DNA from 3 places in the Pseudoalteromonas sp. J2K-J031 genome. Region 3 is predicted to be linked to each of the others. Evidence: predicted binding sites of a transcription regulator. Region 3 holds the regulator's gene; each other region holds the start of a gene.
What was found. The regulator sigma-54, encoded in region 3, starts transcription at its own class of promoters, with help from an activator protein. The targets are predictions, from matches to a motif close to GTTGGCACGNNNNTNGNNT.
Positions count from the first base shown of each region.

Region 1 (10,792 bases), 520 kb from region 3:
CAGGTGTGAATGAGTGCAACCAAGAGGTGAGTTCTGGCCAGTAATCCGGTGAATCGCCCACTTCTTTTTTATCGAGTCCTAAATAACGCGAATCAAGTCTGCCAATGGTGTGTCCTTTGTCGCGTAGTAATTCTTTCCAAAAAAAGCTTGGGGCAATATCGAGATTGTTTTGCAACACAACTTCCGTACTTAACCCACTAAAATAAGCCATTTTCGCTGCAATACGTTGTTTTTCTTCCGGGGCTAAAAAGCCTCCTCGGGCAATTGCAGGCATTAATTGATCAAGGGTAAATTGTTCAGCTTGAGCGAGTACAGCATCTAAATCGAGCTTTTGCAGTTCAGGATTGAGTGCTTTGTGATACCAAGCGGCAGCGGTAAAGTAGGGTAAGCGATTTGCCGCATCAACCGGGCCTTCGCGTTTAATGCCGATATCGGTTGGTGACACCAAAATAACGCCATTTAAATACATCCATTGTTGATTTTGTAGTTCGTGTGCCAAGCCTGCTACGCGAGTAGTACCATAGCTTTCGCCAATTAAAAACTTAGGTGATAGCCAGCGATCGTTACGACTAACAAAGGTATTGAGCCATTCAGCAAGGTATTTTATGTCGGCATTAACCCCAAAAAATTGTTTTTGCTGGTCAGTTTTGCTTGGTAATTTACCGTCTTTATTTTTTAGCACTCGAGAATAGCCGGTATTAACCGGATTAACATATAAAATATCAGCGACATCGAGTACAGAATAAGGATTCGCTTTAACCCCATAAGGTTGAACTGGGTAACCTTCATCATCAATATTTAAAATACGTGGGCCAGTATAAGCAAGGTGCATCCACACTGAAGCAGAACCCGGGCCGCCATTAAATGAAATTAACAACGGGCGCTTACTGTAGTCTTTCACTGCTTGACTTTGATAATAAGTATAGTGAAGGGTGGCAATGGCTTGGCCTTCTTCATCCCACACCGGCTGGGTGCCAGTGGTAGCCGAGTAATTAATTGTGTCACCATTGATTTTTACTTTATGGGTGGTGGTGACTTTACTTTCGGCTTCAATTTCTCTGCTTGAGGCATAGCTCAATTGGCTGATCACCAGTAACAAGACCAGCGTGCTTTTTAACAGGTTCATAACTTTCTCTCGTAATGATAGATATGTTATTAAAAGCAACTCTTAGACAAAAAACAAAGTTCTTGAGACTGATGACCAATTTTTAAGTTAAAGTTAACGATGCGTAACACAATCTACAAAAGGTCTTACCGCATCTATTAGGCTTTTAATTGCATCTCTTTGATATAAAATTCCTTTTTTTGCCAATCGATTATCTGCAAGTTGACAATTTTGTGGTCTGGCTGCTTGGCCAACTGCGTTATTCATAGCTGTAATTAGGCTTTTATCATAGCCAAATGCATCAGCCAGCGCGCACGCTAATTGAAATTTGGTATAAGGCGTAGTATCTGAAATATGAAATACGCCACCGCGCTGCGATACATCAAGTTCGCACATGATGGCTTTAAGTGTGTTTGCTATGTCGTCTACATGGGTTGGATAGCGGATTGCCCAATTATCCATTTTTGGTGCATCGCTTTGAATGAGTTGCTGCCAAGTAATGGTGAGGGCTGATTCATCTATTTTTTCGACTGCACCATATAACACTGGAATACGCACCACATTGTGCTGCGGGTAGGCGAGCACCGCTTGTTCGGCTTGGTATTTTGACATGCCGTAGTCATTGAGTGGTGCAGGTTGCGCGGTTTCTGCATAAGGTGGGGCTGTACCATCAAAGACATAATCACTGCTGATAAAAAATAGCTCGACGTGATACTTATCACATAATTGCGCCAAGGCCTGCGGCAGGCTGACATTGAGTTGTTGGGTGAGGGTTGGATTTTCGAGGCAGACTTCAGGGCGACGCTCTGCCGCTGCGTGAATTAAATAATCTGGTTTTTGAGCGACCAATAATGCCTCAAGGGCGCTAAAGTCTGTGAGGTCTAGCGCGATTAGCGAGCCGCTTGCTCGTGAAAAGGCGGTGCCAATTACATCAAAGTCGGTAGAAAAAACATTAAAGAGTGCGCGCCCAAGCAAGCCACTTGCGCCAGTGATGATGATTTTTTTCATTGGTTTCTCAGTTGTTAAATTTGCAACAAATTGTTACATTCGCCGCACTGTTCGCATCGGTTTTCATAATAAAGTGTTATGTTAACTTTGATAAGTGTTTAGCCATAAGAAGTTGAGAGTAACAATGCAGCGAGTATTAATTGTTGAAGACAGTAAAGTTGTTCAACAGGTTTTAAGGCATTTAGCTGCCCAGTGGCTAGAAATTGAGGTTGATTTTGCATGGTCTTTGCGAGAGGCCGCAGGATTGATTAAACACCATACTTATGCATTGGCATTGGTCGACTTAACCTTACCTGATGCGCCTAATGGTGAAGTTGTTAAACTGATGATGAAATCGTCCATACCGACCGTGGTGCTGACCTCGGCTATCGATGAATACAAACGATTGCAAATGATAGAAATGGGCGTGATTGACTATGTACTTAAAGATAATCGTGATTCGTACATTTACGCGATTAAATTATTAGCCCAGCTATTGCGTAACCAAGGCAGCAAAGTACTGGTCGCAGATGATTCAAAAACTAGCCGAAACATGATGCGCCAAATGCTTGAGCAGTTGTTGTATCAGGTGGTCGAAGCGGCTGATGGCGAAGAGGCGCTCGCCATGCTGACCGAAGATCCCAGTATCAAGCTATTGCTGACAGATTTTGCAATGCCAAAAATGGATGGCTTTGAGCTTGCTAAAGCAATTCGACATCGTCGTGGTCGTGATGAATTGGCAATTATTGGTATTTCTGCGTCGGGGAGCCAAAGTTTATCTGCCAAATTTATTAAATATGGTGCGAATGACTTTTTGATTAAACCGTTTATGCCTGAAGAGTTTCATTGTCGGGTGATGCAGACTATGGAACAGCTCAATATGATTGGTAAAATTAAAGAGGCGGCTAATCGTGATTATTTAACTAATTTATATAATCGCCGTTACTTTTATCAGCAAGCACAATACCAACTAAAACATGAGCCTAATCAGCATACGCTGTTTTTAGCCATGATAGACATTGATTATTTTAAACAAATTAATGATACCTACGGTCATCAAGCGGGTGACGAAGTGCTAGTTAGTTTGTCTGGCCTGTTGCAACAACATTTTCCGCATTTTTTAAGTGCGCGTTTAGGAGGGGAGGAATTTGCCCTTTTATTTACTGCTGAAGATACCGCAGGAGCTAAAGATTTAATGGATGAATTTCGATTTTTTATTTCAAATCGATTGTTTAGTTTTGCCGAACAGCCCATAGCGGTTTCTATTAGTATTGGAGTGGCTGTGGTTAATGGCACAGCGCTTGAGCAGTGTATCCAGCAGGCAGATTTGGCGCTTTACGACGCAAAAGGGCAAGGGCGGAACCAAGTGGTGTTGTTTGAAGAGCAAGCGCAATGCATCAATGAGGTTTGATGCATTGCTGATTACTTAAATTTTAAAGTTGTGTAAATTCAAGTAATTGTTTTAATTTGGTTGCTTGGCGGCGGGAAATCTCAATGGTTTGGCCATTCGTTAATGTCGCAAGCAACCCATAACCGATTGATTGTTCCATGCTTGTAATCGCATCCAGGCGAACGATGTCAGAGCGGCTCGCTCTAAAATAGTTGGCTTCATCGAGTTTCTTTTCAATTTTGTTTAAAGAGCTGTGTAAATATGCTTTGCCGTGAGGGGTGTAAATAGCGGCATGATTACCAATTGATTCAAAACGGATGATTTCGTTGAGTTGAATAATGCGCATTTTCTCACCGTATTTCACCATAAGCTTATGATCATCAGGGAGCGAGGTTTTTATTTTTGCTTGCTCAACCCGTTTTTCTAACTTAGTGATACTTTCAGCGAGGCGTTCTGGATTAACCGGTTTAACTAAATAGTCCATTGCATTTAACGAAAAAGCATCGACTGCAAATTGGTCGTACGCAGTACAAAATATGATATTTACATCATCACCTAGGGTTTCTGCAAGCTCAAGGCCTGTCACTCCTGGCATATGAATATCTAAAAAAATGGCATCGGGTTTTTGTTCTGCAATTTTTTCTTTTGCTTCGTCGGCATTTTTTGCTTCGTCGATGATCTCAATTTGGCTGTGTTTGGCTAATAAACGTTTTAGCTCGTTACGGGCAAGACGTTCATCATCAACAATGATTACTTTAATGGTCATAATTAAGCGTTAACTCCATTTTATAGCTATTTTTAGTGAGTGTTTGGGTCAATGTTGGCGTTAAATTCGGTGCGATAAAAGTGAGTTCATGGCTAAAGTTTATTTCGCCAGCTTTTACCTGTGGTGTTTGAACAAGCTCTAAGGTAAACGTTATTTTTTTATCTTCTTGAATGCAATGAAGTGATAACCGATTGTGCGACACGCTATAAATATCTTTTTCATGGCAAATGCGCTCAACCAGAGGCAGTAAAAGAGACTGAACTAATACGTTGTGTTTACTGACATTCGATATGGTGATATTGCTCTCGAGGCGTTCTTCTAGGCGCAATGTTTCAAGGTTAAGGTAGTGTTGTACAAACGTAAGTTCTTCAAGGACATCGGTTTGATTTTTACCATCAGCTAATTTAAATCGTAATAGTTGTGCAAGCTCACTTAAAAGCTCGCTAGCTTTGTCTTGATCTTCAAAAATAGTGTAACGAATAGCGTTCATACTATTAAAAATGAAGTGTGGGTTTAACACTGAATCGGTATTGCTATCAAACATAAAGTCGCTTTTAAAATAATAAGAACGCGCTTCAATTTATGAGGCGTAACTGTAAATAAGTGTAAAAGTATTCAACTTATTTGCCTACTGTTAAATGACAGAAGGTAAATTATCAGGATGAATGGTCGCTTGTGTTTTTATCGGTACGGTTAAAATAAGCTTATGGCTTGTTTTATCTTTAATTGATACGAGTTGTGCGTCATGTTTGAAAATAAACACCAATCGCCGCTGAATATTCCGAAAGTATGCCATATCTAACTTGCGTTTTTTTACTGACGTATGCAGCAGGACAATTTGATATTGATGGTTTGTCACTTTACCTGTCAGTGATAATGCATGGCTAGGCTGAAGTGCGTTTTTCAATATGTGCGACACCATAAAAATTAACGTCATGGTCGGTAATTCAACAAGTTGGCTTTGCTGTTCAAAGTTGATATGGATTTCATTAGGGGCTTTGCCTTGCAATTTAAGTAAGCCTAGATAGTTATTTAAACTTGCAAGCTCTTGTTCAATTTTGCCGGTGTTATTGTTACTGGCTGTTAAATTATAGCGAAATAATTCAGAGGCTTGGGTTACAACATCGGCGGCCTGTTCTGCATCGACATCAATGGTTTTTTTAATGACATCCATTGTATTGTAAAGAAAGTCGGGGTTAATTTGATTGATAAGAATTTTAAGCTCTTGAGTTTCAATCACTTCTTTTAATTTTTGGTAGTTTCTGCCACTAACAATAATTACATATACTAAAACCCAGCTTACAGTATGGCCCCAGTAACTAAAAAAACTGAGTAATATTAAGGTTGGGTAGCTTGGTTGTTCTATATCTTTAAAAAGCGAGGCCAGTAATTGCTCTATGGTGTAAGGAGCAAAAATCAAAAATAACCACTCAAGCAGCATGTAGCAAATAGTTGCAGTGATGGTTATGGTAAATAGCCATAACAGCTGCATTTTTATGGTGCGTATTTTACCTTCTTTAGCTTTGTACATTCCTCGTACAAGGACATGAAATGTAATAAAGAAATTTATGCAGCTCACTAGTCCTTGCCCTACGATAAAGGGCTTGCTTGCTATTTCATTTAAAGTGACAAATGAGGAGTAAATGTAATAAATAAATAACAACACAAAAGAGAGGCCTAAATACTGCCAATAGCGTTTACCTGTTCGGGTGAGATAAGTCCAATCCATATTATGTGTTCTTTATTGGTAAGGTAATACGTGCAATAAAATGATCGTTGATGTGCTCGGTTGTGACGATGGCATCATCATTGTACATCAGCCCCATACGCTGTTTTAAGTTGGTTAATCCGGTTCCTGTTCCGCTGGGTTTATAAGAACCTTGATAAAGCGGATTAGAGACAACGAGCTGCCAATTTTTGTCAAATAAATAAGCATCAATTTTCAATAAACTAGCTTCAACTCGAGGGGCAATACCATGTTTAATGGCATTTTCTAGTAAGGTAAGCAAGCCCATGGTAGGAATGGGGAGTGATAAACATTCATCGGGAATATTAATTTCAATTAACAGCCGCTCTTCAAGTCGAGTCTGTTCAATATCAAGATAAAACTCACATACAGTTAGTTCATCTTTGAGAAAAATGGTGGGTTTTTGTTTTGAACTTAAATTATAACGAAACAGTTCAGTGAGTTTATCGACCAGCTCTTTTGCAATTTCTTTGTTTTCAAAAATCATGCCTCGAATACTGTTCATTGAGTTAAATAAAAAGTGAGGGTTTAACTGACTCATTAAAAGCGCCAACTGACCTTCTTGAACTTTTTGCTGAATTGCCAAACGATTGCGTAGCCCTGTGAAGGCGAGATAGGCTAATCCCCACATTAGATATAATAATGTCACTACAAGAGTTTTAATTAGCAGCTTAGTTGCTTCCCATGAGGGTTGGAAGAGATCGTGCTCGCGTAACACTAGCTTGTGCTCTGTACCTAAACGAAATGCGCTCGTCAAATAATCTATTTTAGGATTGAACAGCGCTTCAAAAGTGTGGCTTAGGGTTATGTCGAAAAGCATGGCAAGAATGGCTGAAATAAACAGGGTTTTTATAATCGTTTTTTTGAGTGCGTTTTCGGGCAATAAATATTTTTGTGGTGCACGGACAATGAAATGAGTGAGTAACACAAAAAGTAAGGAGTTAAAGGTTATTTGGCTCAAGACAACCCAGTCGGGATATACCGCTAAGGTATGCTCTAAACCCGATGCAAATTGCAAACTAAACAAGGCTACGGCAGTTAAACCTTGCAGAACCCAATAAGTCATTCCTTGATTATTCCTTTTTAAATTAGCCAGTTCCCTCCGAGTCTATGCTAGATGGAGGTGAAATCAAAGAGGCTATAGTGTGCTAAAAATATCAATAAATCAATCTGTAACTAAATTCGGAATTAAGACGCTGTTTATAAAAATACAATGACAGAGTATCAATGCACCACGATAGGCTACGTTGTTTGATTGTTGCACAAATATGGTGCGAACATGCTGCTAAATTGTTAATTGTTTTTTGTAAGTGAATGAAATAAATAACTTTTAAATATTGGCACAAAGGTTGGATTAACTTGTTATCAACAGATAAATAAAAACGATAACGAGGGCTCACTAGATGAAAATGATTAGTGCAATTATAAAGCCGTTTAAATTAGATGATGTGCGTGAAGCCTTGTCTGATTTGGGGGTAGAGGGGATGACGGTAGTTGATGTCAAAGGATTTGGTCGTCAACGAGGTCATACAGAGTTGTATCGCGGAGCTGAATATCAAGTCGATTTTATCCCAAAAGTGAAAATTGAAATTGCAACGCGCAGTGACAATTTAGATCGCATTGTTGAAGCAATCACAAGAGTGGCTTCAACAGGCAAAATAGGTGATGGAAAGATTTTTGTTTATGACTTAGAGCAAATCGTGCGGATCCGTACCGGCGAATTAGACGAAGAAGCCATTTAAGGGGTAGCAAATGGAAAACACGGTAATTGAATTAAAATTCGCGCTTGATACGTTTTATTTTTTAGTATCGGGCATATTAGTGATGTGGATGGCGGCTGGCTTTGCAATGCTTGAAGCTGGCTTGGTACGCTCTAAAAATACCACTGAAATTTTGACTAAAAATGTCGCTTTGTATGCGATAGCCTGCACCATGTTTTTATTGGTTGGTTACAACATTATGTATGTGAATAACCCTGAAGGTGGCGTTCTCCCATCTTTTGGCTCTTTAATGGGCACACAAGCAAGTGATGCAAACCATTCTCTAGAGTCGGATTTTTTCTTTCAAGTTGTATTTGTTGCCACTGCGATGTCGATTGTGTCGGGTGCGGTAGCTGAACGTATGAAATTATGGGCTTTCTTAGCGTTTTGTGTCGTGATGACGGGTTTTATTTATCCACTTGAAGGTTATTGGACTTGGGGTGGCGGCTTTTTATCGAAACTTGGTTTTGTTGACTTTGCAGGCTCAGGCATTGTTCATATGGCGGGCGCTTCAGCAGCTTTGGCAGGGGTATTATTATTAGGTGCTCGTAAAGGTAAATATGGTAAAAATGGTGAAATTTACCCAATACCAGGCTCGAATTTACCACTTGCAACACTAGGCACGTTTATTTTATGGATGGGATGGTTTGGTTTTAATGGTGGCTCACAGTTAATGCTCTCTGATGCCGAAAACTCAACCGCAATTGGTAAAATCATGGTTAATACCAACGCAGCAGCAGCAGCGGGTGCAATTGCAGCCTTGTTTGTGTGTAAAATTTTATGGGGTAAAGCAGATTTAACCATGGTGTTAAATGGTGCCCTTGCTGGTTTAGTTGTTATTACTGCAGATCCTGCATCTCCTTCACCAGTCTTGGCTTTATTACTGGGCGCGTTAGGTGGGTCGCTTGTGGTCTTTAGCATTGTATTTTTGGATAAAGTAAAAATTGATGATCCTGTAGGTGCGATTTCAGTCCATGGGGTGTGTGGTGTGCTTGGTTTAATGCTTGTGCCGCTGTCAAATGCTGATGCGACTGTTGTGAATCAATTAATTGGTACGGTGACAATTTTTGGTTTTGTTTTTATCGCATCATTAATTACGTGGTCAATTTTAAAAAGCGTGATGGGTATTCGTGTTTCAGAAGAGGAAGAGATCAACGGTATGGATCAGCATGATTGTGGTGTTGACGCGTATCCCGAGTTTGTAACAGTTCGCAGTAATATATAAATCAGTCATAAGTGTTATCAAAAGCCTATCTCAAGATAGGCTTTTTTTATGGTATTTTTATTATGGTTAGAATTAAATCTTAACTACGCTTAATAAAAATCTAAAGCGGATATCCGAGCAATGATCATTGATACATTAATAGTTGAAGACGATTTATATTTGTGTGATTTATTAAAGTTATCGATGGGAGAGCGATACCGAGTTGATGTTGCTCACAGTATCAGAGAAGCGTTTGAGAAAATCAGAACCAATTCTTATCAAGTTGTTTTACTAGATTATTACCTACCTGATGGTGATAGTCTTCAAGTGGCACAAAGCTTAGCGTTATTATCTACTCGGCCAATTGTATTATTCATTAGCGCCACGAATGAATTAGAAAATAAAATGGCTGCCTTTAATGCTGGCGCTATTGATTGGATAGATAAAACTAGTTTTGCCCCCGCTGTATTGAACTTTAAAATTGAGCAAGCACTTAAATTTCAAAGTAAATACCAGCAAATTTTTATCGCTGAGCAGCAAGCCAGTAAAGCAGTATATACCGCCATGTCTGATTCTTATGTATGGGGAACGACAGCTCGGGCCATTCAAGATTGTTTGATTACATCTTCTATTAATTCGTTTTTACGAAGTTTATTTGCTTTTATGGATGATCTGGATTTAATGGCGACCATTGCCATCAATGAAAACCAAAACTTAACGATGTGGGATAGCCCGGTAGATGTAGCAACGGGCCTTGAGCAAGATTTAATTACCCTTGCGATGCAAAAAGGTGATCGTGTGATCCAAGTAGGGAAACGTTATTTTTTTCAGACTCACAATATTTGTATGTTAATAAAAAATATACCCGATGAAGAGGTTAAAAAAGGCCAACTGCTTGATGTTTTAGCTGCTTATATTGAATGTGTGGAGCAAAAGCTGGTCTCTCTTAATAAAGAGGCCATAAAACAAATTTATTTTAGCAAGGTGGCTGAGGCGCTTGATGTGGTTAAAGCACGAATGCATCAATTTAATAAAGAAACTAATAATATTCAGACTAAGCAGTCTTGGCAGTTTTTTGAGGTATTTAGTCAATTACAATTAACCGATGAAGAAGAGCAAAGCTTGACAGCAGTGACGGACTCTACCTTAATGCAGTTTGAAGAAATGGCACTGGAACACTTTAAGATCGTCAACGAATTGGAGCACGTTATGCTTGAGTTTAAACGCCAGCTTGGATAGGGCACTATTTTTGATATTTTTTACGTAGTCAGAGCAGGCATCTTTTGGTGTTGTGATTGATAAAGGGATCGAACGATAGCATTTGAGCCTGTAAATCACTTTGTGTAACGGTTACTTCTACCAGCTTTATAACCTTGTTTAACAGTCTTATTTTACTTTTCACTTTACTCGCAATGAGTTTGAGTTTAGCGCTACAATATCGATCTATTTTTATCTTGAGTTGCAGCCTGTGTTACCCGTTGAATCTATCTACTGCGAATTAGTCACTCGTTTAAAAACGCAAAAAATTAACTTATTACAAGCGCCACCTGGTGCGGGTAAGTCAACGTGGTTACCGTTGCAGCTCATGCGCGATAATGTATTTGGTAAAATCGTGATGCTTGAGCCTCGTCGGCTCGCAGCACGAAATATTGCCAATTACTTAGCAAGTTGTCAGCAAGAGCCTTTGGGGCAAAGTATTGGTTTACGCATTCGTAATGAGCATGTTTGCTCTGCGGCCACTCGCCTAGAAATTGTGACCGAAGGAGTATTAACTCGCATGTTGCAGCAAGATCCCGAATTAACAGGGATTGATTGCCTGATTTTTGACGAGTT
Region 1 covers NZ_CM200279.1:2,922,395-2,933,186, reverse strand. The annotation lists gene AC3KZC_RS13275 (S10 family peptidase) at 1-1,126, opposite strand, end outside; gene AC3KZC_RS13270 (dTDP-4-dehydrorhamnose reductase family protein) at 1,220-2,113, opposite strand; gene AC3KZC_RS13265 (diguanylate cyclase domain-containing protein) at 2,238-3,503, shown strand; gene AC3KZC_RS13260 (LytR/AlgR family response regulator transcription factor) at 3,526-4,248, opposite strand; gene AC3KZC_RS13255 (histidine kinase) at 4,238-4,792, opposite strand; gene AC3KZC_RS13250 (histidine kinase) at 4,883-5,977, opposite strand; gene AC3KZC_RS13245 (sensor histidine kinase) at 5,979-7,061, opposite strand; gene AC3KZC_RS13240 (P-II family nitrogen regulator) at 7,399-7,737, shown strand; gene amtB (ammonium transporter AmtB) at 7,748-8,980, shown strand; gene AC3KZC_RS13230 (response regulator transcription factor) at 9,101-10,198, shown strand; gene hrpB (ATP-dependent helicase HrpB) at 10,428-10,792, shown strand, end outside.
Region 1: AC3KZC_RS13240 (P-II family nitrogen regulator) is a predicted target of sigma-54. The motif match lies at 7,332-7,350, and genes of this name have one in related genera.

Region 2 (10,792 bases), 750 kb from region 3:
CACCGAAGAAAGAGCCTACGCTTACGCTGATTGTTTCAAACGATTTAGAACCCACTTGAAACTGTTCAGTACCAAATGAGCCGTCCATTAACTTACGACCACCAAAAGTAGTGGTTGAAGCAATACGGTCTAACTCACGTTGTAACTGTACAACCTCTTCTTGAAGGGACGCACGATCACCGTCCGAGTAGGTACCATTTGCCGCTTGGATGGCAAGATCTCGCATCCGTTGTAGAATATTGGTACTTTCTTGCAGCGCACCCTCAGCAACTTGTGCCATCGAAATGCCATCATTCGCGTTACGGGTCGCAACGTTAAGACCGTTAATTTGCGATGTCAACTTATTGGATATTTGCATACCAGCAGCGTCATCTTTGGCTGAGTTAATTCTCAAACCCGATGATAAGCGCTGCATCGAGGTAGTCAGACCCTCGGTAGACTTGTTTAGATTTCGCTGGCCGTTAATAGAGGCAACGTTTGTGTTTATATACATACCCATCTTAGTATCTCCTCAATGATGGAATTTGTTTTCATCTATACCAAAGCATTAACTGTGCCAACTAGATATAATCAAACAATGATAAATTTTGCACACGTGCAAAAGCTTGCTGTGCTGCTTGCAATCCCACCCGAGAGTTTTCAAGGTTTGTAACAGCTTCGTATACATCTATTTCTTCTAAATCTGCGAGTGTTATTTTTGTCGTTTCTTTAAACAACAACTGAGCATCACCTTCATTACTAATCGAATTCATCCGCGCACCAATTTGCGAACGCGTATTGTCGATGTTGGTTTGCGCATTAGTAACTTCTTCAAGCAAAGCACCTAAGACATCCGCACGACGGTTGTTTTCAGGGCGATCTAACCTAACTGTTTCAGGAAAGTTCGGCGCAGGAGCAGCAGGAACCGTGGTTTGATTGCCAGAGGCGCCAGCCACTGTGATTTCAATACCATTAAAGTTAAGCTGCGTGCCTGCAGGGTTATACGCTTGAGCAGGAACTGGGGTAGCCAATACAGTTGGCGGAGTGGTACTTCGGTCAACTTCGCGCACCTCAACTTGGCCTGCTGATGGAAAAACCACTTCAAAATCAGCAAATTTATGCTCATCAGGAAACTTAATATTTCCTCCGGCAATACTTACCGTTGAGGCGGCAAGTGGTTTTGCCGTGTAACCCGTACCAGTAATCGACATGGCATCAATGGCTTGCTGAAACATCCAAAGTACACTTGTTTCATCGGCTTTTGCATCCGGTTGCATATCAAATACATCACCCGCTTGTGGTGGATTATTGACATCCGTTTTTACCGAAATTCCTTGGAATTCAATTTTATCACCAGGACTATAACCATAAGGACCATTCACAACATTCGGGACTGGCATTGAAACATCTATCACTTGCCATGTATCGGCTTGTGGCGGTACTGCACCTGAAAATTGAATTTGAAAAGAGTTAGCCGGCGCAGTTGGCGCACGATATTCAGCAGCGTCCGTGACAAAGCCTAATGACACTTGTGCACCGCTTGCGGCTGGGCCTGCAGGTCGGTAATGACTAAATTTTGACGCAACATTGGATGCAAATGAACTACCAGGTTCGGTCACAGCAACATCAAAGCTCGGTGCAATTAACACTTGGCGCTGACCGCTGTCACCTTTGTAATCAAAATAGCCAAAAGAATCTTCTTGATAAGGCTTGGTTCGCGTTTGAAAACCCGAAAACATAAAGTCGCCGTTGGCATTTTTCTGATTCACAATACCTTCATACTCTTCGTAACGAGAGGCGATTTGTTCGCGATACGCAATAAGCCCATCATCATCAAGCGCACCATTAATTGCGCCACTTAAACTTTCTTGCAGACGTAATAAAATATTATTCATCGACGTTAACGATGTTTCTGATTCGCGGTTGTAGCGGTTTGCTGTTGATTGCGCATCAAGGTAACGACTTGATACATCAAGCTCTTTTTTCAGCTTAATGATGCTATTGGCCGCTACCGGATCATCAGAGGGGCGAATGACTTTTTTGCCTGATGACAGCTCTTCTTGCGCACGATCAAGACTAACTTGTCGAGACTGCAAACTTGCTAAAGAGCGTTGATAAAAATTCGCTGTACCTATTCTCATATCAGACTCCTATCGTACTGCTTGCATTAAACTGTCAAAGGTTTCATTGGCAATCGAGATAATGCGTGCCGCTGCGGAATACGCTTGTTGGTATCGGATCAAATTTGCCGCCTCTTCATCAAGGTTTACCCCTGAAATCGCCGCCATACGCTGCTCAGCACCTGCAAGCAATACGGCAAAAGAATCGGCATTTATTTTCCCACTTTGAGTTTTAACCCCAACAAACGTCACCAGTTCTGCATAAGATTCTGAGAAGGTATTCGTGCCGCCATCTAAGGTTTTTTTATTCTGATATTCGAGCATTTGTAATGCGTTGGAGTTATCACCTGGACCAAATCTTTTCTCATCAAAAGGCGCGGAGCCACCTTGATTGGTGATACTAAAGACTTCATTACCAGCAAGTTGACCTTTAATTTCTAAACGCATGCCTGGTAAATCAATAATTTGGTCGGCAGGGATATTAAAAGGTCCTCCGGCAGGCGCAGCTAGCGCAGTGCCAGCGGAATCTTGAATACTGTATTGCGTACCTGCGCCATTCACTACGACTTGAATTTTAGGGTCAAGTGGCGGTGGAAAATTGGCTTGATTTGGATAATTTGCATTGGTTGCATCAGTTAATTCATATAACGACACTTCAACATTATTTGGGTTGCTTGGGGCACTGACATCCAGCGCATTGCCCGCTGCAGCCACTAAATTTGGGTCTTCTAATGTCCGTTCAATATCCCGCGAGCCCGAGTAAGTTGCTCGAATTAAAAAACGATCCCCTACCGCAAGGTTGTTTTTGGCAATATTAATATTCAGCCCAGTACCTGGAATTTCTAACCGATCATTAGTGGGGGGCGACATGGCGGTAATATCGGCAGGCGAAAAAGTCACTAATACATTTTTATCCTGATCAGACACCACCAAGTTACCTGCCGGATCAACTTCCATCGAATATTCATCACCACTAAGTAGTGATGCGTTATTAATGTTGACCGAAAAATCACTTGAGATTGGGTTTTGCTTTGAATTCAAAGTACGCGTTAATGCAATCTGAGGGTCGTTAATATCTTTAAATAAGTTAGTCCCAATATCACCATTTAAATCTCGACCTAACGATTGCTGACGATTAAAAGCATCGGCATACGCGATGGCGATTTTTCCCATATCTCGAATAGCAGGCAAGAGCAACTCTTCGCGAATTTTAAATAACCCACCTAACGAGCCACCGTCGAGTTGATTTGTAACAATCGCTTTGTTGGGCGCCCCGGGAGTCGGTGCAATGCCTATTTCCAGCTTATTGGCATCAAATTCATTTCGTTCAACCGACAAAGGTACAGCAAACGTGCCTGCCACTAACGTTAAGCCTGTTCCTACGGTTAAGTTAATGGTGCCATCAGGTAAATCAATAATATTAACTTGCACTTTTTCACTGAGTTGACTGACAAGCAAATCACGCTTATCAAGCAAGTCATTGGCAGGAAAACCATTTTCAGCAACGGAGTTTGCAACGGCAATTTCACCATTTAACTGACCAATGCGCGATGTAATCTCATTAATAGCAGCAACGGTGGTTTTTATTTCTTGATTGATATTACCTAAATGTTGTTGCTCAACCTCACTAAACATGTTGTTAAAGCGTTTAGCTGTTGATTCGGCTGAGCTTAAAAATACGTTTCGTGCAGAGACAATAGTTGGATCTTCGGTTATCCCATTAATAGCATTGAATGACTCTTCAATGCTTTTAGTAATACCGGTATCAGTATTGGCTAAAAAGTTATCAAGGCGGCCTGCATTAATAGTTTGCGTATTGTTGTAGTTAAACTGGCTTTTGTTATAAATAACTTCGGTATACGAAAACTCATTAAAAGCGCGAGAAATGGAAGAAACTTGCGTACCATTACCAAGAAATACGCCACCAAAGGGAATACCCACGGTTGAAATCTGCTCAACGGTTTGACGGTTGTAACCTGTGGTATTCACATTGGCAATATTATGGCCTGTGGTATCGAGCCCTTTTTGTGCGGCCGCTAAGCCAGAAACACCCGTTCCAAGAATCCCAAAACTCATCTAAATTTACTCCGTAAACTTTGCAACTTCGTTACTTAACATCCGCTTCACCCCCTGCTGTAAACCATCACTATTTAAGATCCCGATGATTTTTTTCGCGTAATTTGGGTCTGTGGCGTAACCTGCTTCTTGTAACTTATGCAAAAAACGCTCCATGTTATTAGATTCTTTTAATGCATCTTGATAACGACTGCCTGATGATAAAAAATTCACAAAGTCATCAAAGCTTTCCTCAATGCTTTGATACGAGCGAAAAGCGGCATTTTTCTTCACGGCAATACCGTCTTCATACTCTAGCGTCACTTTTTTAACCGACTCGCCTTGCCAATTACTACCTGCTTTAATGTTAAAAAGGTTATTACTCGACTCACCATTTGGCGCATTGATAATGTGCTTACCCCAACCGGTTTCAAGCGCCGCTTGGGCAATCATGATCGCTGGGTTGATATTTAACTTTTCAGCAGCCGATTTTGCCTTGTGCCAGAGTGATTCAATAAACGACTCTTGAGACTCAAAATCTGGAGTTTTAGATGGACTGATGGCCTCGGCAGGAGTGTGCTCATCACGCTTTGCTTGAGCCCTTTGGGCCGCGATAAATTGCTGACTGACCCAAGTCGGTAACGCCGTGTTGACCGCTCGAGTGTTTGACAATGCCATATCTGTCGGTTGCGCTTCATTACCTAAAGTAGCGTCGGCGCGCAAGGTTGACGCAGGACGATAATTTTTATAATCAGGGCTAAGCTGCTCAACGATTAAGTCAGCAAGTCCTAATGAACCATTGGAAGAAAGCTCCATCGTCAGTTGCTGATCATGCATATCTTGATAAAACTTGGTCGATTCACTATTAAAAGGGCTATCGGATTCAAAGGCTTCATTCGCTTTACGCATACTTTTGAGCAGCATATTCATAAAAATTGATTCAAAATGCTGCGCAGCTTTTCGTAGCGCTTCCTTTTCATTTCCTTGACCACTTTTAGCATCATTTCTTAGGTCATTGAGGCTATTAAAGTCAAAGTAACTACTCGGTGAGCCGTGATTGATTTCATTCATAACAGTTTGTTGACACAAGAAAACATAACTAGATGAATGCAATTGAAATGCCAAGTTAAAATAAACTTTAATTATTGATTTAATTAAATAAATAAATAAATAAATAAATAAAAATTACATTACGAGCGCAGGAGTAAAGCTTGTCTTGTTTAAGGTTGTAAAATAAAAAAACGAGCTAGGTGCGCTCGCTTTTTTCGTTTTAAATCTACTTATTGCCGCTAAATGACGATCAACTGGCCACTTATTGCCCCAGCCTCTTTAAGTGCTTCTAAAATAGCCATTAAATCACCTGGAGCCGCTCCAACTTCATTAATAGCTCGTACTAAATCATCCAGACTCACGCCAGGATTGAAGACAAAGGCCCGCGAATCATCTCGTGATACATCAATAATGCTTTGATTGGTCACTGTGGTATTACCTGCAGCAAGTGCATTAGGCTGCGACACGTCTTGATTTTCTGCAATCGTAACCGTCAAGCCACCATGAGTAATGGCAGCCGCTTGCAGTTTGACATCTTTGCCAATCACTATGGTGCCGGTGCGTGAGTTAACCAAAATTTTGGCTGAGGTATCGGCGGGTTTAAACTCTAAATTCTCAAGGGTTGATAAATAGGCTACCCGTTGTGACACATCTCTGGGTGCAATCACACGCACTGACGCGGCATCTTGCGCGCTGGCAGAATTAGGCCCGACAAGATTATTAATTGTTTCGGCCAAGCGTTTTGCAGTGGTAAAGTCTGGGCGATGTAAATTAAAGGTAATAAAATCACCTTGCGAAAAAGGATTGGGTACCGCACGTTCAACGGTTGCCCCGTTGGGGATCCTACCTACAGTCGGCGTATTAACCAAAATTCGGCTACCATCAGCGCCTTCGGCACCTAAACCACTGACAATCAAACTACCTTGACTAATCGCATAAACATTACCATCAATCCCTTTTAAGAATGTTTGTAATAATGTTCCACCTCGTAGGCTACTGGCGCTTCCAATAGAAGAAACAGTGACGTCAATTGTTTGCCCAGGCTTGATAAAAGGCGGTAGTTTTGCATGCACAGCAACCGCGGCGACGTTTTTAATTTTTGGCTTCAGATTATCAGGTAATGCAATACCAAAGCCACTTAACATGGCTTTAAAGGTTTGTTCGGTAAAACGGCTTTGTTCACCTGTACCAGGCAAGCCGACTACCAAACCATAACCGACGAGCTGATTGTCTCGCACGCCTTCAACCATTGACACATCTTTGATCCGCTCAGCAACACTGCTGGTACTGATCAGAAATAAAACCAATGCGATTGAGAATAGAAAATGTTTCATTTAGTTTCCCCTTAAAAAGGAAATAACGCACTCATAAAAAAGCGCGATAACCAACCACTGCTTTGGGCATCTTGTAGATCCCCTTTACCAGAATACTGAATACGTGCATTAGCAATACGATTAGATTCAACTGTATTGTTGGATGAAACATCAGAACCCCGTACCACACCTTCTAAACGAATAAACTCTTCACCCGTATTTAAAGTCAGCCACTTTTCGCCACGGATCATTAAATTACCATTAGGTAACACCCGCATGACATTAACGGAAATATTACCGTTTAAGCTATTGGATTGATTAGACTTTGCATCCCCTTTGTAAGAGGAATCGGACTGCAGACCTAATTCGATACTTTCACCGCCAATATTGATGCTTTTACCACCTAGGCCCACTAACGGATTGAGGCCAATATCAGTCGCTTTGCCACTTTCGGTTTTGGCACTTTTAGATGCTTGAGTCGATTCATTGAGCATGACCGTAATAATATCACCCACACGTAATGCTTTTTTATCACTGTACAAATCATTGGAATTGTAGGCATCAAACAAAGAGCCGGTTTGGATTATAGACTCTGTTTCGACCTGCGCCGGAATAGGAGTGAAATAAGGATCATCGGCAACAACATTCCGGTTGCCATTTGAGACACAGCCTGCCGTTAGAAAAATAGCACACAGACTAATTAGAGTATTTTTCATGACCCTCTCCTACTGCTTAAAGTTGTTGATTAATAAAATTCAACATTTGATCAACCGATGAAATTACTTTTGAATTCATTTCATAAATACGTTGCGTCTCAATCAGATTTACTAATTCTTCAGTGGTATTTACATTCGATGTTTCAAGTGCACCTTGCACAATCACCCCAAGGCCATCAGCTCCAGGATTACCTTGAATGGGCGCACCACTCACTGCGGTTTCCGTAAATAAATTTTGCCCCATAGGTTCAAGACCCGATGGATTAATAAAGTCTGTAATGGTTAACTGACCAATCACCACATTATCGGCCTGACCTCGAACAGTCACCGAGACTTCACCATCTTGCGAAATAGTGAGCGACTGCGCATCATTTGGCACATTCATCTCAGGCTGCACCGGAAAACCCGCCCCCGATGTCACCACACGGCCATTACCATCTGTAGTAAACTGGCCAGCCCTTGAATACGCTAAGCTGCCATCAGGTAACAGTACCTCAAAAAAACCCTGACCTTGAATCATCCAATCCATTGAATTATCGGTGGTGATCATATTACCCTGAGAAAAGTTTTTCTGGGTAGCGACTACTTTAGTACCTGCACCGAGCATTAAACCAGAAGGCATTTCGGTATCTTGAGAGGAGCGACCTCCCGGTTGATTAATATTTTGAAAGAGCAAATCTTCAAAAACCGCACGACTCTTTTTGTAGCCGACAGTACTTGCATTTGCTAAGTTATTTGAAATAACTGAAATATCAGTTTGTTGGGCATCAAGCCCCGTTTTACTAATCCACAATGCCGGATGCATAATTTATTCTCCGTCAACTACTAAATAATTCGTAATAAAGAAGCCTGACTTTCGTCCATCTTCTCTGCTGTTTTCATCATTTTCACTTGTAATTCAAACTCGCGTTGATGCGCAATCATGCCCACCATTTCATCAACCGGATTAACATTTGACATCTCCAATGCACCGCTGATGACTTGTACTTCTAAATTAGCATCACAAGAATCACACTCTTCTTGAAAAGTGTCTTTATCTTTGGGCCGAAAAAGCCCATCGAGACCTTTTACCAGTGAATTTTGATTTTGTGGAACAATCACCTTAAGACGTTCAACATCCTCAAGAAAGTTGGCCGGAGCACCTTGTGGTCGCACTTGAATGGTGCCATCAATACTGATCTGAACTTTCTCAAGTGGAATAGGTAGAATAATGGGGCCGCCTTCACCAACAACCTGCTCACCTTTCGCAGTTAAAAGCTGCCCAGTATTAGTTACTTGCAGGTTGCCGCCGCGAGTATACGCTTCTTCACCATTTTGATCTTGAACAGTCAACCAACCGCCACCTGAAACAACCACGTCGAGATTTCGCCCTGTGGTCGACAACGCCCCCATAGACATTTTAGAGCCTGGGCTTTCTTGCATCGCGAAAACACGAGAGGGCAATCCATCACCAAAGGCTTGCATTGACCGTGCTTGTTCAAAATCAGACTTAAACCCAACAGTTTTTGCGTTAGCCAAATTATTGGCATTAATCGCGACGCCGAGTAAATTTTGTTTTGCGCCACTCATGGAGATATAAAGCAATTTATCCATTTCAATACGCCAAAAATTTGATACTTACTCTATTAAAGCAATATTAATGCCAAAAAAAATGGCCATCGAATGATGGCCATTTTTAATGATCGCGTTAAATTATCGGATCTGTAGAATGTTCTGTGATATCTGGTTATTCACTTCAAGAGCACGTGAGTTTGCTTGGAAATTACGCTGTGCTGCAATTAAATCAACCAACTCACCGGTTAAGTTAACGTTTGCTTGCTCAAGGGTACCTGAACGAATTGAACCAAACGTGCCTGAATCTGGTTCACCCGCTAACGCTTCGCCTGATTCACGACTTGGTGTCCAAGAAGTATTTCCGATTTGTGTTAAACCTTGCTCATTTGGAAAACGCGCCAACGCTACTTTACTGATTGCTTGCGCATCACCATTTGAGTATTTCGCTTCAATCAAACCATCACCACCAATCGAAATACCGGTTAAGCGCCCTACCGTTTGGCCATCTTGGCTAAGTGCGGTAATTTCAAATGCGGATGAGAACTGAGTTAAACTTGTCATGTTGATATTAAAGCGCTGATCAGGATCAGCACCATTGGTCACGACGCTGGCACCATCATAAGGGGCGGTAGGCGCAGGAATAATTGAAACATTTAATGGCGTTCCAAGAGGCTCTGTTTTTGGTACTGGAAATGTCGATGATACAGGCGAACCTGATGAGTCAAATTGTAACAACATCCCAGTGTGCGACGTTGGATCGCCTATCGGATCTCCCGTTGAAAATGTGCGAGCATCAGGTGCACCACCAGCTAATAAGTCATTACCTAAATCAACTTTCTTTTGTACACCGGCATCATCGGTTACTGTGGCAAACATCACCCACGAATTGGCATTGGTTGCATCACTTGGGTTTGCCGGTAACGCATCAAAACCTGAACCTGGTACTGTGGCAGCAGCATTGGTCGTTGTAGGATCGGCTACTTTGACATAATAGAAAGAAGAAATGCGACTATTACCTAATGAGTCATAAATAACTGTTGAGGTCGATGCGGTATAAGTTGAGGTATCTAATGGGTTAAATTTATACGGATCTAACGACTTTGCATTGGAGTCTAAATTAAAACTCATTTCAACAGCACCTGTTGCCGATGGCGAACCAGCACTATCTGGAATTTGAATTGGGGCAGTTGTACTTAAACTAACCGACTTAACCGAACCATCTTCATTAACCGGTAAGCCTTGTAAAAAATCACCTCCAGCAGTCACTAAACGGTTATCCGCATCTAGCTTAAAAGCACCGCTTCGAGTGAAGGTAAAATCACGACTAAGTGGGCTGTCAGTTGTGACAAAAAAACCATTGCCATTAATCGCCATATCTAATGCGTTGGAAGTAAATAACAAACTACCTTGATGAAATTGCTGTGCAACAACTTGCGTTAATACACCTTCACCATTTTGCGTTTTAGCATTTGAAAATAAGGAGGTTGAGAATACATCCGCAAACTCCGCCCTTGATTCCTTAAAACCATACGTGTTGACGTTTGCAATATTATTTGCGGTAACATCAAGGTCTTTTTGTGCAGCTTTTAAGCCACTTAATGCGATATTGAATGACATAATTAACCTACCCTATTAACTTACTTCTAAAACGTCTTGGAATTTCACGCTGCCAAGGCCATTGAAATTGAGAACTAAACCTGTACCATTTTGCCCCATACTCACACTGTCCACTCGAGAGCGCGCTTGTACCGATAGCTCAACATGCCTGGCCTTTAACACACCATTTTCGTCCGGTACATTTTGCATAAGACCCACCGCACGAATTTTATACATTCCTTCAGGAACAACATTTCCCTGAGAGTCTTTACCATCCCAAGCAAATTCAATGTTGCCACCACTTGATGCAGGTAAAGGAATTTCCCCCACCACAATGCCTCGTTCATCTTCAATACGAATTTTGATATCCGAAGCAGGACCTTCAAGAGGAATACGGCCCGTGATTGGC
Region 2 covers NZ_CM200279.1:2,683,786-2,694,577, forward strand. The annotation lists gene AC3KZC_RS12090 (flagellin) at 1-499, opposite strand, end outside; gene flgL (flagellar hook-associated protein FlgL) at 561-2,120, opposite strand; gene flgK (flagellar hook-associated protein FlgK) at 2,130-4,175, opposite strand; gene flgJ (flagellar assembly peptidoglycan hydrolase FlgJ) at 4,182-5,225, opposite strand; gene AC3KZC_RS12110 (flagellar basal body P-ring protein FlgI) at 5,444-6,538, opposite strand; gene flgH (flagellar basal body L-ring protein FlgH) at 6,550-7,233, opposite strand; gene flgG (flagellar basal-body rod protein FlgG) at 7,250-8,038, opposite strand; gene AC3KZC_RS12125 (flagellar basal-body rod protein FlgF) at 8,059-8,826, opposite strand; gene flgE (flagellar hook protein FlgE) at 8,926-10,404, opposite strand; gene AC3KZC_RS12135 (flagellar hook assembly protein FlgD) at 10,420-10,792, opposite strand, start outside.
Region 2: flgJ (flagellar assembly peptidoglycan hydrolase FlgJ) is a predicted target of sigma-54. The motif match lies at 5,262-5,280, and genes of this name have one in related genera.

Region 3 (10,792 bases):
AGGATTAAAATTCATATTAAGCAAATTGTCAGCCACACTCTCACTGTGCTTACGCTTTGTGGTGACCTTATAAGCCAGACGTTGCGTCACATGCAGCTTCAGTCGCGCCATTAACTTAATGGTGCGATAACGTGTGATACTAAACCCTTCTTTGCGTAGCGCTTTAGCTAACTCTCGACTACCTAGGCTGTTCCGACTGGCCTTGAATAATGCTTTAGCTCGACGAAACAATGCGAGTGTATCGGCAGTGATAAGCTCACCAGGACTTTTAAGCCAAACGTAATACGCTGATGTACTGACCTGCATCACTTTGCACGCCATCGAAGTAGGATATTTCGACACAAGAGTCTTGATAAATGAGTACCTTACTTCATTTCTTTCGCAAAGAAGGCGCTGGCCTTTTTTAGGATTTCACGCTCCATTAATAAGCGTTTATTCTCTTTGCGTAACAGCATAAGTTCGGTGCGTTCATCGACAGATAAGGTATCACCTTGTGCCTGCTTTTTGTGTTTAGAAACCCAGCTGTAAAGGATTTTATCTGTGATACCTAAAGAAGCGGCTGCTTGAACTATTGTGTAACCTTGCTCAAGCACCAAAGCCACTGCTTCTTGTTTAAAATCGTTTGGATACTGCTTATTTATTCGTTTAGTCATATTCACCTCAATAATGGCATTATATTCCTTTATTAAAGTGTCCTGCTAATTCAACCACAACAAATCACGATAAGTAAGTGATCAAAATAGCGTAGGAAAAACGCTTGAGAACAAGACAGATTTTTTCGATAAGTAGTTATTCTACAATCAAAAAATCTAACGAAGTTATCGAGTGTTTTAACAAGCTAGGGGATCAGTTATTTATTACGATTGGTATTAGATCATTCCCTTGCTTGTCTATTGTTTGTCCTCCCCCTGAAGTTCAAATCTTGCGTGCAACTTTTTTTATTAAGGACAGTAATGTTTCGAAATTTTAAAATAAAAACTCGATTGCTTTGGTTAGGATTAATCACTATTGCAGCTTTAACCTTGCTTGGTTTTATAGCTATTTCTTCAATTAATGCCATTTTGACTCAAATTCATATTGATAATAAATTAGTCGATATTAATAAGTGGATGTATCAGGCGCGCTTAGGGCAAGCGGATTATATTATTACCAGTGAAGCTCATTTTTTAACAATTAATCACGACAAAACAGCGTTAGCACTTGAAGCGGCCCAAACATTAAAAACAAAGATGATGGTACCAAGTTCTGTTGCCCAAATGTCAGATGCAATTGCAAGTATCCGTGCTTATAGCCAAGCAGTTGAAACTGCTTTTCGGGATTCACATCAGCCTACAGGGCCAGAAACTCAAGCCATGCTTAGAGCGGCACAGCAGGTGACCGATGTCATTACCCGATTAAGTGATGCTGAAGAGGGCATAGCTCTTGGAACTGTAGCGCAACAAAAAACGAATTTGATTATCTTAAGTGTTATTGCGCTTATATTAGTACTCACGCTTTTGTATTTAATTGCGCAAAGCATTGTTCAGCCTTTAAATAAACTTGAGCAAACCTTTATTTATGTTGCTGAGACATCGCATCTATCTACTGAAGCAGATCAAAATGGGCAAGATGAAATAGCAACAATAGCCGTTAGTTTTAACAAAATGCTGGCCAGTTTTCGAGATACGCTTATGGTGGTACAAAATAATGTAAATAAAACTAATATTCAGGTTAATACCATGATGCAAGGCGCCGATGAGAGTAGTAAAATTGTTGCCAAACAGCAAATTCAGCTTGAGGGGCTTGCCACGTTGATGAACGAAATGGCTGTCACCAGTAAAGATGTTGCACAAAATGCCGAATTAATGGCGGTGATGAGTGAGCAATCTCAGCAAGATGCCGCCGATGGCCAGCAGCAGATGGGTCAAACGATGGATAATATTCAGCTTGCTGCGAAAGAAATTGCGCGCGCAGACACCATAGTGCAAGAGCTAAAAGATGGAGTATTGCAAATAGGTGATATTGCTGAAGTAATTAGAGGGATCTCTGAGCAGACAAACTTATTAGCGCTTAATGCGGCCATTGAAGCGGCGCGTGCCGGTACTCAAGGCCGAGGTTTTGCGGTTGTTGCCGATGAAGTGAGAACCCTAGCAGCGAGAACGCAGCAATCAACGCAAGAAATAAAAAGTACGATTGATAACTTACAGCAAAATGCAATGAACGCAGCGGATGCTATGCGCGTATCACAGCAGCAGATGAAAGGCTGTGTGATTTCATCGGATAAAACCAGCCAAGAGTTAGTTAAAATTGTAACTAAATTACAACAAACTAATCAGATGGTAGCCGAAATAGCCGCTGCAGCCGAGCAGCAAAATATGGTGTCGGAACAAGCCAGTGAAAACATAAGTGACATTAGTAGTTCAGCTCAGGGAGTGACAGACTCGTCAGTTGTATTGGCTCGTGAGTCTCGGCAATTGGCGCAAGCTGCGCTTGATTTACAAGATAATTTGGCAAACTTTAAGTTTTAATACCGTGCTGTAGGTATCAAATTATCCATTCGTGGTCGTTTTTGATGGGTGCAGTGATTAAAAGTATTGTTATCATGCAGATAACTTTGATTAAGGGGTTGAAAATGCGTGTATTGGTTTTAGTGTTAATGTTAAGTTTTTGCAGCGTAGTCATGGCAAAAACACCTTTGATCACGGGCTATAGTGACAGCCATGTATCAAAAGTATTTGCTCAAGAGCGTCGCTACATGATTGCATTGCCAGAGCAATATCATGCAAATGCACGCCATTACCCAAGTTTGTACATTATTGATGCAGACTTTCAGTTTCAACACGTCGCAGCAACCGTTCATAACCTTGCTCGTATGGGAAAAATTCCACCAATGATAGTGGTTGGAATTGCCACGCAAGGTCATCGAGATTACCTTAAAAGCAATACCTGGCCCAGTGAATTAGAAGGCGAAGCGTTTGGCGGGGCTGCGATTTTTTCGCAATATTTGCAGCAAGAGCTTATTCCGCTTATTGAACAAAATTATCGTACTACTTCGCAGCGAGCATTAGCCGGGTATTCACTGGGAGGTTTAACTGTGATGCAAAGTTTGCTTGATGCAACAAGCCCATTTAATGCATTCTTAGCGTTTAGCCCAAGCCTTTGGTATGACGAGTATGGTTACAAAAAGCGATTTGAAGCAAATGCTAAAGGTATAAATTGGCAGGGAAGACCTTTGTTTATTTCTCTTGCTAATGAAACTGGAATGGGTGTACGCCCATTGGTGGAGTTATTAAAAGAAGCGCCGCCTGCGAAGTTCAAATGGCAATTTAAAGAGTATCTAAAAGAAACGCATTACAGTACAGCATTGCCAGCTTTGTACGATGGTTTGGTTTTTTTAGCACCCGACTACTTTATTGATATTGACCAAATGATGAAGCAAAAAAATTACCTTGCCGTTTTGGCACAATTTGAAGCGAAAAAATCGCAATGGGCAGGGTTTAATTTTGGTTGGCTGCAAAGTTATACATTAAGTAAGTATTTTTTTGCGTCAAAGCAAAGTGAACACATACCTGCAGCATTAAGTTGGATTCAGGTAAATTTTGCAGATTCCTACCATGAAGTGCTGATCAACTTTGCGCTTGGGTATAACAAAAAAAGGTTGGCAGAACCTGCAAAAGCATTATTGTTAAGCATTGAAAAAGAAGCGGGAAATATAGCCAAATGGCATTACCAACTTGCACTGAGCTATCAGCAATTAGGTGAGAAAGAACTGGCAACGCAGCACCATCAAAAGGCACTGGCATTAGCTCAAGCTCAGCAACTAGAAAGTTGGGAGTATTGGGAGATGGAGCCTTATCTAACCTTTTAATTTTAAAAGTAATTAAAAATTATCAAATAGAAATAGTATTGTTACCTCAGCTCTGAATTAGATATTTACCAACGTTATTGGATTAAAGGTAGATATCTAATTTGCCATTTCTAACCAGAGATAAACTCATTTGTGAGTATTGCAGTCTATTAGTAAGTACTAAAACGTCTAATGGCTGTCTGCGTTTATATTTATAACAGGCAAATATTTAATGAGTGATAAGTAACTTGAGCTCTGGATAATAAATTTATCTTCAGCGGCTACTTTCAACGCTAACGGCGTTGAATTTACTTACAATAGGCCAGCTATTGACGCGTAAATTCGCCTTGTTATCCTTAAAAGTTTCCGGCTACAGACTTGAAAAAATATTTGCCAATTCAATATCAATGCGTTAGTAAATCTCTTAACCAAAGCTCAGGTTAAGTAGGATCTAAAGATTAAAGCTTTCCCTATTGTTGAAAAATAGTATGCGTTGTTCAGTTAATAAAAAAGCACGCAAAGTGAAGCGTGCTTTTTTGTGATATTTAGTGTGTTTTTACGGGAGTAAAAACCATGTTGCAGTGCCTAAGAATGCAAAAATACCGACGATATCAGTTACAGTTGTTAAAATAACGCCGCCTGCTAATGCAGGGTCAATATTCATGCGTTTTAAGAATAAAGGAATACTGGCGCCAGCAATACCCGCAGCCAATAAGTTCATGAACATGGCGAATGCAATGACACAGCCAAGGATAAAATCCCACTTCCAAAGTGCGACTACACCGGCAATTAAAAGTGCCCAAAGTGCGCCATTTAAAGCGCCGATCGCCAGTTCTTTACTGAGTAAAAATCGTTGGTTAGCCTGATTTATGTGGCCAACGGCCATGCCTCGAATAACAAGGGTAAGGGTTTGGCTGCCCGCAACACCGCCCATAGAGGGCACAATGCCATTTAATACTGCAAGTACTGGTAAAATATCTAACGTGGACTCAAAGAAGCTTGCCACAAATGCTGCCATTAGGGCTGTAATTAAATTAACCCCAAGCCAAACCGAGCGACGCTTAGTACTTTTAACAACTGGGGCAAAGGTATCTTCTTCGTCATCAAGACCTGCCATGCTCATCATGCTGTGTTCGGCATCTTCACGAATAACATCAACGATATCATCGATGGTGATCCGACCTAGTACATGTTGAGATTCATCCACTACGGGAGCTGAAATCCAGTTACGACGCTCAAACAATTGAGCGACTTCAGATTCATCCATAGTAACAGGAATCGATTCGCAATGTTCATCCATAACTTCACGTACAGATAAATCAGGGTTGCGTGTTAAAAGCGTGGCTAAAGATACGGCACCTAAAAAGCTATTTTTTTTATCAACAACGTAGAGTTCATCAGTACCCTCAGGTAAATCGCCTTTTAAGCGAAGATAACGTAAAACCACATCCAAAGTAACATCTGGGCGAATGGTTACGGTATCTGTATTCATCAACGCGCCAGCAGACCCTTCGGGATATGAAAGTGCTAGTGTGGCACGTTCACGATCTTGGCTTGCCATCGAACCAATAACTTCTTGGTAAATTGTTTCGGGAAGGCTTCTGAGCATTTCAGCTAAGTCATCATCATCCATGTCTTCAGTTGCAGCTGCAATGAGAGCAGGATCCATCCGTGCAATGATACCATTTCGAACATCTTCGGAGAGTTCTTCGAGTACTTCACCTTGTAAGTCAGAGTCAACCAGTTGCCAAAGGACCGAGCGACCTTTATGAGGAGATGATTCGAGTAATAATGCAATATCACACGGAGCCATATGTGCTAGCATGCGACGAACATGAACAAACATCCCGCTATTTAGTGCGCGAGTAATTTCGTGCAATCGAAGTTGAGTGTTGTCTAATTCTATCGCTTCAGGCATGGCGGCTCTTTCTAGTTGATGAGTGGGGTTGAATTATTACTTACTTATTGTTTATTTTTTAATTGTCGGCAAGTCTTTGATTTTAGCTCGGTTAGTATAGCGTAACTCGCTTGTTTAGTCAGTTAGTCTTGTTCGTTAAATTTATCAGCTATTAGATTGCCAATCGCAATCAATGCTTTTTCAGCATCAGGACCTTCGCACGTGACTTTTACTTCTTTGCCTTGGCTACTTTCTAATAATAATAAGCCAAGTACACTGTCTGCTTCTGCTGATTTTTGATCTTGCTCTAGCGTGATGGTTGCATCAAAACTTGTGGCAAGTTGTGCTAACACTGTCGCAGCACGAGCATGAAGGCCTAATTTATTTTGAATTAAAAAAGTGTTTTGACAGCGCATCCTATTTCTCTTGTTCGCGATGGTGAACTTTCACATTTTTGTGACTTCGGCTGAAATTATCTGCCAGAGTTTGAGCTAAATATACCGAACGATGTTGCCCGCCAGTACAGCCTATCGCAATGGTTAGGTAATTTCGATTATTACGCTCTAAATGTGGCAGCCAAGTTTGTAAAAATGTTTGAATTTGCCAAGTGAATTTGTGCACTATACTGTGGCTAGCTAAAAAGTCTTTTACTGGCTGATCAAGGCCAGTGAGGGGTTTGAGCATTGGCTCCCAATGTGGGTTGGGTAAAAATCTAGCATCAAAAACATAATCTGCATTTTTTGGGATGCCATGTTTAAAGCCAAATGATTCAAATGTGATGATCAGTTGATTATCTTTTTTACCTAGCACTCGCGCTCTAATGGCTTCAGCTAATTGATGAACGCTTAAATCACTGGTATCGATAATAATATCAGCTCTTGATACAAGTACATCAAGTAATTGTTTTTCTTCTCTAATTGCAGCATCAAGTGGTTGTGCATTCATAGAAAGGGGGTGTAATCGTCTTGTTTCTGAAAAGCGGCGAATTAACGTATTGTCGTCACTGTCTAAATAAAATAATGTTGGTTTAGCAAACTCAGGAAGATACTCTAAAATTTCATTAAATTCTTGTTGAATTTTTGGTAGGTTTCGAACGTCAATACTCACTGCAATTTTATCGTAGTTGTCAGATACACTGCGTACTAATGAAGGAAGTAAATTAACCGGAATGTTATCAACGGCGTAATAACCTAAGTCTTCTAAGACGCGAAGTGCAACTGATTTCCCCGATCCTGAACGGCCACTAATAATGATAAGTTGCACTGTATTCCCCTACTTGATTATGCTGCGTCGATGATTAAAAACAGTTCCTCGTCAGATTGCGCGGTCCGTAATTGCTTACAAAACTGTTTGTCGTTAAGTTTATCAGCTATTGCAGCAAGCGTCTTTAGATGGTTATGTGATTCTGCATCAGGTACGAGCAGTGCAACAAAAATATCAACGGGTTTGTTATCAATGGCATCAAAATCAATCGCTTCTTGATTGACGAGTAAAATAGCCAAGCTTTCAGTGATACCGGTTAGGCGACCATGTGGGATGGCAATGCCTCGGCCAATTCCTGTGCTGCCTAGTTTTTCACGGTTAAGTAATGCGGTTAAAATTTCTTGTTCAGATAGCTCAGGCAGCTTTTGATGCGCAAGCTCACTAATGTGTTCAAGAATACGTTTTTTGCTATGAAAAAGGACTGCAGCTTTGATGCAGTCCTTAGAAATAAAAGAATTTAATTTCATGATTAATGACGTGAATTTTTCTCTTTATGTTTAATAACCTGACGATCTAATTTATCAATTAGTGCATCAATGGCAGCGTACATGTCAGCATGTTCTGAAGTAGCAAATAGCTCGCCACCTGTTACATGTAATGTTGCTTCTGCTTTTTGAACTAGTTTTTCAATATCTAAAATAACATGCACGTTATTGATGTGATCAAAGTGCCTTTCGAGCTTAGCGAACTTGTTAGTGACATAGTCTCTTAAAGGTTCTGTAATTTCTACGTGACGACCAGTTAAATTAAGTTGCATAAGCATTTTCCTTCTATTAAACGCCTCAGATTAAACTTTTTCTCTGATTGGACGGGGGGATGGATAGCGATTCGCGATACTTTGCGATAGTTCGTCTAGCCACGTTAATTCCTTGTTCTGCCAATATATCTGCAATTTTACTATCACTCAAAGGTTTAGTTTGGTTTTCTGCAGCTATTAGCTTTTTAATGAGTGCTCGAATTGCCGTTGATGAGCATTCACCACCATTTTCAGTGCTGACATGGCTTGAGAAAAAGAACTTAAGCTCATAAATACCGCGAGGGGTATGCATAAACTTTTGAGTTGTGACACGAGAAATTGTTGATTCGTGCATTTCTACCATTTCAGCAACATCATTTAACACCATTGGTTTCATGGCTTCATCACCATATTCAAAGAACGCTTGTTGCTGTAGCACGATACAATTAGCCACTTTGAGCAAGGTATCGTTACGACTTTCAAGGCTTTTGATAAACCATTTTGCTTCTTGTAAATGAGAACGGATAAACTGACTATCTTCGCTCGATTTCACTGAGCGACTCATTGCCGCATATTGATCGTTCACTCTGATCTTTGGCATGCTATCTGAGTTTAGTTCAACTACCCAACGACCTTTAATTTTTTTTACCGACACATCAGGAATCACATATTCAGGTTGTTCAGTATTTATGCTGTCTGCTGGTTTTGGGTTAAGCGTATGAATGAGCGTCATGATTTCTTTAAGCTCTTCTTCCTTGAGCTTGGTTTTCTTCATAAGAGTTCGATAATCACGAGCGGCTAAAAGTTCAATGTGTTGTTGAACAATTTCTTTAGTTTGTGCAAGCCACGGAGTGTCTTTCGCAAATTGGTTAAGTTGAATAAGCAAACACTCGGGAAAGTTTCTTGCAGCTATGCCAATAGGATCAAATACTTGAATACGTTTTAATACTGCTTCAACCTCATCTAACTCAACGGCTAATCCATCACTCCCTTCACCAATACTTTCGCAAATATCTTCAGTTGAAAGTGTGAGATAACCATCGTCATTAATAGCTTCTACAATTGCAATCGCAATGGCTTCATCGGTTGGGCTAAAGCGAGTTAAACGCAATTGCCACATTAAATAGTCGTGTAAGGTTTCGCTGGTACTACCTTGATAAATGGTGTCGTTGTCAGGAGCTGAACCAGATGAAGATGTTGATGGGCCGGCACTAATATATTCATCCCAACCGACATCCATAGGTAGTTCATCAGTTAGCGAGTCTTTGTTTAACGCATCGGAACTTTCAATTTCAGCATCTGCTGTCGGTTCAAAGTCCGAATCATAATTCTCGTTTTGAAACTCTTGGTTTTCGTTATTTTCTGTTTCGTTGTTATATTCGGTTTCTTCAAGTTCCAGTAATGGGTTGCTATCAAGTGCTTCTTGAATTTCTTGTTGAAGATCTAAAGTGCTCAATTGCAGTAAGCGAATAGCTTGCTGCAATTGTGGGGTCATTGTAAGTTGTTGCCCAAGACGAAGTTGTAATGATTGCCTCATTGACGCCTAACAATCCTTTTAGTTATTAAAATAGATGGCACTTAAGTTACGAAGTAAACTAACTATAGCTTGAATTGTTCACCTAGGTAAACATCACGTACTTTTTGATTCTCGAGTACTTCTTTGGGTGTGCCAGTAGCGATTAATTCGCCATGAGAAACTATGTATGCTTTTTCACATACATCGAGTGTTTCTCGAACATTATGATCTGTAATTAAAACACCAATACCACGTTTTTTGAGATGGCGAATAATTTTCTTTATATCTATCACTGATATGGGATCAACGCCAGCAAAAGGCTCATCAAGTAGAATAAATTTTGGATCTGCTGCAAGTGCGCGTGCAATTTCAACCCGGCGGCGCTCGCCACCTGAGAGTGCCATACCTTGACTGTCTCTGATATGGCAAATATTAAACTCTTCTAAGAGGCTATCGAGGATCTCTTCTCGTTGCGTATGCTTTAAGCCTTTTCGAGTTTCTAAAATAGCCATCAAATTCTGATAAACGGTGAGCTTTCTAAATATTGATGACTCTTGCGGTAAATAACCAATTCCCAAACGTGCACGGCTATGCATAGGTAATAAAGTGATATCTTGATCATCAATAGTGATAAGCCCTTTATCACTAGGTACTAAGCCGACGATCATATAGAAGGTGGTCGTTTTCCCCGCCCCATTAGGGCCAAGTAAACCAACAATACTACCGGCTTTTACTTCAATGCCAACATTTTTAACAACTTGGCGGCCATTATAACTTTTGGCTAGCTGGGTGGCGGTTAATGTTGTCATTTTTTATCCTTTTCAGGAGACGTTAAAATGGTGCGCACTCGTTGGCTTGAGTTTTCTGATTTTTCTGCGCTAATAAGTTGCTGGTTTATATCATAAATGATGTTTTCAGCACTTATTTTTTGGCCACTTTGTGTAATGGATGCGTTACCTGACATTGTTAGTATTGAACTGGCAACATCGTAGCTAATTTCATTTGCGCTTGCTGTGATAACAGAACCATTTACTAAGGTTTCAGAGTATTTAGCAGGGGCACCTTTGGCGATAAGAAGTTGTTTGTTTTCACCAAGTTCAGCTCTGCGATAAGCTTCTAGGAAATCTGCTTTTATTGAGCGCTTGTCGTGTGTGATTTCGACATTTTGTTCAAAAATAATCACATTGCGTTTAATATCAGCTTTTTGGTTATCAGCATCAATAATAACTTTAGAGTCTAGCTTTGCTGCATGAGTAAATAAGCTTGCAGCTAAAAGTGTCAGGGTGAGTATGATTTTATTGGTCATAATAAATAGTCTGTGTATGGTTAATGAGTTCAATTATTTCTGACTCAAAGTTCGCAATAAGCCCTTTGCCTTTAATAAGGATGGATGGCCCTGAAATTTCTACTGGTTGTTCTGAAAGCATGGTGGAATTGGGAATATCTACTTCAATATAATTAGCTTTAATCTTTTGTAACATTGCAGTTTTATCTAGATTAACCGCCACGACATTTACTTCTAAAATGAGCTTTTTACTTTCGTATAATGTGGCT
Region 3 covers NZ_CM200279.1:3,437,643-3,448,434, reverse strand. The annotation lists one part of gene AC3KZC_RS15775 (IS3 family transposase) at 1-407, opposite strand, end outside; one part of gene AC3KZC_RS15775 (IS3 family transposase) at 407-653, opposite strand; gene AC3KZC_RS15770 (methyl-accepting chemotaxis protein) at 954-2,507, shown strand; gene AC3KZC_RS15765 (alpha/beta hydrolase) at 2,612-3,847, shown strand; gene mgtE (magnesium transporter) at 4,383-5,744, opposite strand; gene AC3KZC_RS15755 (HPr family phosphocarrier protein) at 5,867-6,139, opposite strand; gene rapZ (RNase adapter RapZ) at 6,141-6,986, opposite strand; gene ptsN (PTS IIA-like nitrogen regulatory protein PtsN) at 7,004-7,453, opposite strand; gene hpf (ribosome hibernation promoting factor) at 7,456-7,743, opposite strand; gene AC3KZC_RS15735 (RNA polymerase factor sigma-54) at 7,769-9,259, opposite strand; gene lptB (LPS export ABC transporter ATP-binding protein) at 9,322-10,047, opposite strand; gene lptA (lipopolysaccharide transport periplasmic protein LptA) at 10,044-10,544, opposite strand; gene lptC (LPS export ABC transporter periplasmic protein LptC) at 10,534-10,792, opposite strand, start outside.